2 regions of the Streptomyces sp. NPDC060031 genome follow, and region 2 is predicted to be linked to the other one. Evidence: riboswitches for the same ligand, from Rfam matches in the RefSeq annotation. Region 2 holds a riboswitch; the other holds the start of a gene.

Region 1 (3,010 bases), on a different contig from region 2:
CACGCAGGCCCCGTCGGCCGCCTCCTCGGCGAGAGCCTGGGCGAAGGCCCGGTTGTAGGCCACGTACGAGGCCCACTGCCGCCGGAACTCCGCGTCGAAGACCGGGGTGCGCGGGCTGTCGTACAGGTGGTGGTGGGCGAACCACAGCACCGAGTTCGCGATGCCGTTGTACGCGTCGTCGTACACCGTGGGATCGATGTCCAACATCCGGACACCCGGCTCGGCCACGCCCCGCCGCACCGCCTCCCGATCCGCCTCGGACAGCGCGGCGCAGATCCACAGCGCTTCGGGCTGTTGCGCGAGCGCCGCGGACAGGCCGGAGACGAGACCGCCCCCGCCGCGCCGGGCGCTGAGGCCGCCGTCGGCGGCGAGGACGTACGAGAGCGGGCCGCGGTTGGCGGCGACGAGTACCTGAGAAGCCATGCGGCGAACCTAGCCCGGCCCGCCCCCGCTCAAACGTCCGGGCGAAACACCCCCCCGCTCACGCCACGCGGCGCCGCGCGTACTCCTCGATCTCCCGCATCGGCGGCCGCTCCTCCGTGTCCACCGCGTACGTGTGCGGGATGAAGCCGTCCGGCCCGCGCTCGAACTGCGTCAGCTCCGGCCGTACGAGGTGCCCGCGCGAGAGGCGCAGCTGGGCCGTGCGGTAGATCGCCGCGGCCATCCGGCCCAGCGCCTGGCCGTCCTGGTGGCGGTGCAGCCGTACGCCCACGTCCACCTGGGCCAGCGCGTCCAGCCCGACCGTGTGCAGCGCGTCCACCAGCAGGCCCAGCTCGACGCCGTAGCCGACGGGGAACGGCAGGCGCTCCAGCAGGGAGCGGCGTACGGCGTATTCACCGCCCAGCGGCTGGACGAAACCGGCCAGTCTCGGCCAGTGCAGATTGAGCAGCGGACGCGCCACCAGCTCGGTCACCCGCCCGCCCTGGCCGGGGGCGTCGCCCAGCGGGCGGTCGTACATCGCCTTGACGAACTGCACGTCCGGGTCGGTCAGCAGCGGGCCGACGATCCCGGACACGAAGGCGGCGGAGAAGTCGCGCAGGTCGGCGTCGACGAAGCAGACGACGTCGCCGGTGGTGGCCAGCAGCGAGCGCCACAGCACCTCGCCCTTGCCGGGCAGGGGCTCGATCCGCGGCAGGATCTCGTCGCGGTGCACCACCCGGGCGCCGGCCTTCGCCGCGACCTCCGCGGTGCGGTCGGTGGAGCCCGAGTCGATCACGACCAGTTCGTCCACCAGGGGCAGCGGCAGTCCCTCGATCAGATCGCGCCGGATCACCTCGACTATGTCGCCGACCGTCGCCTCCTCGTCGAGCGCCGGCAGCACCACGCTGACCGTGGTACCCGCCGCCCGCTTGGCGCGAAGCAGCTGGTCGAGCGGTCGGTCGGCGGCGGACCAGGAGCGGTCTGCCAACCAGCGCTCCACCTCTTCCAGCACCTTCTGCACTCCCTGGTTCGTCCGAAATGTGATCCATCTCGCGGTTCGGACGGCTGTCTCAACCGCCCGGGCCTTCGGTTACAGTCTTGAACAACGCGAAGGTCCACCGCATGCCGGGGGTCCCCGCGTACAAACGCCCGGGCGCGCCATGGAGCGCGTCGCCCGGTGCCATACCGCTCATCCAGAGGGGCAGAGGGACACGGCCCGTTGAAGCCCCGGCAACCCTCCAGTCGGTTCTCGCGATGCGTTTTGCGCACTCCCGCGAGGTCCCCGGCTAGGGAAGGTGCCAATTCCGTCTCATGGCGAAGTGCGCCATGGGGAAGATGAGGAGAAAGGGCCTCGCCGTCATGGCTGCACAGACTGTCGCCACCTCTGCCAACCCGGGAACCGTCGATCTCGGACCCGCCACCGCTCTTTCCTGCCGCGAGTGCGGCACCCGCTTCGAGCTCGGTCCCATCTTCGCGTGCGTCGAGTGTTTCGGACCGCTGGAAGTCGCCTACGACCTTCCCACGGGCGACCCCGAGGCCCTGCGCGCCGCGATCGAGGCCGGACCGAACAACATCTGGCGCTACGCGCCGCTGCTGCCCGTCCCGGCGGACGTGGCCTCCAAGCCGAGCCTGAACCCGGGCTTCACCAAGCTCGTGGACGCGGCCAACCTGGCCAAGGAGCTCGGCGTCACCGGCAAGCTCTACGTCAAGGACGACTCCGGCAACCCGACGCACTCCTTCAAGGACCGCGTCGTGGCCATCGCCGTGGAGGCCGCCCGCGCCTTCGGCTTCACCACGCTGTCCTGCTCCTCCACCGGCAACCTGGCCGGCGCCGTCGGCGCCGCGGCCGCCCGGGCCGGCTTCCGCTCGTGCGTGTTCATCCCGCACGACCTGGAGCAGGGCAAGGTCGTCATGGCCGGTGTGTACGGCGGCGACCTGGTCGGCATCGAGGGCAACTACGACGACGTCAACCGCTTCTGCTCCGAGCTCATCGGCGACCCGCTGGGCGAGGGCTGGGGCTTCGTCAACGTCAACCTCCGTCCGTACTACGGCGAGGGCTCCAAGACCCTGGCGTACGAGATCTGCGAGCAGCTCGGCTGGCAGCTGCCCGACCAGATCGTGATCCCGATCGCGTCCGGCTCGCAGCTCACCAAGATCGACAAGGGTCTGCAGGAGCTCATCAAGCTGGGCCTGGTCGAGGACAAGCCGTACAAGATCTTCGGCGCCCAGGCCGAGGGCTGCTCTCCGGTGTCGACCGCCTTCAAGGCCGGGCACGAGGTGGTCCGCCCGCAGAAGCCGAACACCATCGCCAAGTCGCTGGCCATCGGCAACCCGGCGGACGGCCCGTACGTCCTGGACATCGCCCGCCGCACCGGCGGCTACGTCGAGGACGTCAATGACGAGCAGGTCGTCGAGGCCATCAAGATCCTGGCGCAGACCGAGGGCATCTTCGCCGAGACCGCGGGCGGCGTGACCGTCGGCGTGACGAAGAAGCTCATCGAGAACGGGCAGCTCGACCCGGCGCTGACCACCGTGATCCTGAACACCGGCGACGGCCTGAAGACCCTGGAGGCGGTGGCCGCGGACAGCG
Region 2 (3,010 bases):
ACCGCGATCGTGCTCATCAAGACCAGCGTGGACCGGATCCCCGAGATCGCCGAGTCCATCGCCGCGCTGGACAGCGTCAGCGAGGTCTACTCCGTCACGGGTACGTACGACCTGATCGCGCTCGTCCGCGTCGCCCGCCACGAGACCCTGGCGGACATCATCCCGGGCCGCATCAGCAAGATCCCGGGCGTGGAGGTGACGGACACGCACGTGGCGTTCCGCACGTACTCCCAGCACGACCTGGAAGCCGCCTTCGCCATCGGTCTGGACGCCTGACACCTCCGGCGGGGTGAGCGGCCTCGCCGCTTCCCCACCCGGGCCGTCAGACGGCGGGGACGCAGCGGCCCTCTTGCGTGCGGTACTCCCACTTCGCGCCGTCCTCGACCAGCTCGCGCACGGCGCGGACGAAGCGCTCCACGTGCTCGTCCGGGGTGCCGGCGCCGAAGCTGACACGGATGGCGTTCAGCGAGCGCTCGCCCGGGGCGGCCTCCGGGGCTCCGCATTCGCCCTGGGCCTGGGGCTCGCTGCCCAGCAGGGTGCGGACCAGCGGGTGGGCGCAGAACAGACCGTCGCGCACGCCGATCCCGTACTCCGCGGACAGGGCCGCCGCGAAGTGGGAGCTGTTCCAGCCGTCCACCACGAACGAGATGACCCCGACCCGCGGCGCGTCGTCGCCGAAGAGGGACAGGACCCGCACCGCCGGGACCTCGGCCAGGCCCGCGCGGACCTCGGCGATGAGCTCCTGCTCCCGGGCCACCAGGGTGTCGAAGCCCGCCTCGGTGAGGGCGCGGCAGGCGGAGGCGATCGAGTACACGCCGATGACGTTCGGGGAGCCGGCCTCGTGCCGCGCGGCGGTGGTGTGCCACTCCACGTCCACGCCGCCGTCCTCGCGCCGGGCGACCTTGCGGGAGGCGCCGCCGCCGGCCAGGTACGGCTCGGCCCGCTGGAGCCAGTCCGCGCGGCCGGCCAGCACGCCCGAGCCGAAGGGGGCGTACAGCTTGTGCCCCGAGAAGGCGACCCAGTCCACGTCGAGGTCCTGCACCGAGACGGGGTGGTGCGGGGCCAGCTGGGCGGCGTCCAGCACGATGCGCGCGCCGTGGGCGTGCGCGGCCGCCGCGAGCTCCTTGACGGGCCACAGCTCACCGGTGACGTTGGAGGCGCCGGTGACGCAGACCAGGGCCGGGCCGTAGGGGTCGCGGTCGGCCAGCGCGCGCTCCAGGGTGGCGACGGCCTCGTCCGGGGTGCGCGGCGCGTTGAGGTACGTGACCTGCGCGTTCACCCACGGCAGCAGCGAGGCGTGGTGCTCGGTCTCGAAGACGAAGACCTGGCAGCCGGCCGGGAGCACGGCGGCGAGCAGGTTCAGCGAGTCGGTGGTGGACCGGGTGAAGATCACCTGGTCGGCGGGCCGGCAGTCGAGGAACTCGGCGACCGTGACCCGGCTCTGCTCGAAGAGGTCGGTGGAGAGCTGCGAGAGGTAGCCGGCGCCGCGGTGCACGCTGCCGTAGTACGGGGCGTACGCGGCCACGTCGTCCCAGACGCGCTGCAGGGCCGGGGCGCTGGCCGCGTAGTCGAGGGCGGCGTAGGTGACCTCGCCGCCGGTGACGAGCGGGACGGTGACGTCGCGGCCGAGGACCGGCAGCGGCCCGGCACAGGCGGGGTCGACGGGGGCGGTCGCGGGGGCGGCGGCGTTCGGGTACGTGGACATGACGGTATCTCCCGGCAGGACAGGCGCAATGGCTTCGGATGGCCCGTACGTGGGTGCACGGATGCGCGGGCGCACACGTGCAGTGGTACGGGAGTTGCCTCGACGCACGGACGACTGAGGGCCGCACGGAGGGTGAAGAAGGGGCGGACTCGCCCTATCGCATTCGCTTGCTCACGGAAAACGCTCCTCGAGAGACCAGGACCCCTGGTGTCGAGGGATCCGCGCTTGCCGTAGGCCTTTGTGCCTACGACCTGGTCATCACCCGGGGCACCCCGCCACGGAAGGAGGGTTGCCGGACAGCAAGCCGGGGCCTTAAACGCTGTCACTCGTGACCTGCCGAGCATCCTGCCACAAGATCCCTCCGGCGCAAGACCCCGGTCCACATTCCGGACCGGGATCTTGGCCGAAAATGATCAGCGGTTGCTGGCCTGCACCCACCGGGCCAGCGACGCGCGGGCCGCGCCCGAGTCGATGGACTGCGCCGCGCGGGCGATGCCGGCCCGCAGCTGCTCCTCCAGCGTGCCCGAGCCGGGGTCCAGGGCCACCAGCGCGGCGGCCGAGTTCAGCAGCACCGCGTCGCGGACCGGGCCCGTCTCGCCGGCCAGCAGGCGCTGGGCGATGTCCGCGTTGTACGAGGCGTCCGCGCCGCGCAGCGCGGACACGTCGACGAGGTCGATGCCGACGTCGCGGGGGTCGAAGGGCTGCTCCTCGACCTTGCCGTCACGCACCCACCACACCCGCGAGGTCGCGGTCGTGGTCAGCTCGTCCAGGCCGTCGTCGCCCCGGAAGACCAGTGCGGAGGAGCCCCGCTCGGCGAGCACGCCCGCCACGATGGGGGCGATCCGGGCATCGGCCACACCGGTCGCCTGCGCCCGCACCCGGGCCGGATTGGTCAGCGGGCCCAGGAAGTTGAAGGTGGTCCGGATCCCCAGCTCCTTGCGGGCCGCCGCCACGTGCCGCAGCGCCGGGTGGAACTTCACGGCGAAGCAGAACGTGATCCCGGCCTCCTCCACGACCTCCACCACCCGCCGGGGGGTGAGGTCGAGGTTCACGCCGAGCTTCTCCAGGACGTCGGAGGACCCGCTCGCGGAGGATGCGGCCCGGTTGCCGTGCTTGACCACCTTGGCGCCGGTACCGGCCACCACGATCGCCGACATCGTGGAGATGTTCACCGTCTGGGCGCCGTCGCCGCCGGTGCCGACGATGTCCACCGTCCGGCCCGGTACCTCGATCAGGTTGGCGTGTTCGTACATGGTGCGCACCAGGCCGTTGATCTCCGCGACCGTCTCGCCCTTGGCCCGCAGG

Evidence for each region. A riboswitch is a leader RNA that binds a small molecule or an ion and turns the genes downstream of it on or off. The one in region 2 is predicted to bind S-adenosylmethionine.
Region 1: another riboswitch for S-adenosylmethionine. It lies ahead of thrC (threonine synthase); the one in region 2 lies ahead of ACFWB8_RS06010 (aminotransferase class V-fold PLP-dependent enzyme).

The regions. Positions count from the first base shown of each region.
Region 1 covers NZ_JBHWVM010000005.1:104,818-107,827, forward strand. Annotated here, with positions in the region: gene ACFWB8_RS03645 (trehalose-6-phosphate synthase) at 1-423, opposite strand, end outside; gene ACFWB8_RS03650 (glucosyl-3-phosphoglycerate synthase) at 482-1,432, opposite strand; SAM riboswitch class I at 1,607-1,762, shown strand; gene thrC (threonine synthase) at 1,780-3,010, shown strand, end outside.
Region 2 covers NZ_JBHWVM010000009.1:78,103-81,112, forward strand. Annotated here, with positions in the region: gene ACFWB8_RS06005 (Lrp/AsnC ligand binding domain-containing protein) at 1-276, shown strand, start outside; gene ACFWB8_RS06010 (aminotransferase class V-fold PLP-dependent enzyme) at 323-1,705, opposite strand; SAM riboswitch class IV at 1,922-2,039, opposite strand; gene trpD (anthranilate phosphoribosyltransferase) at 2,119-3,010, opposite strand, start outside.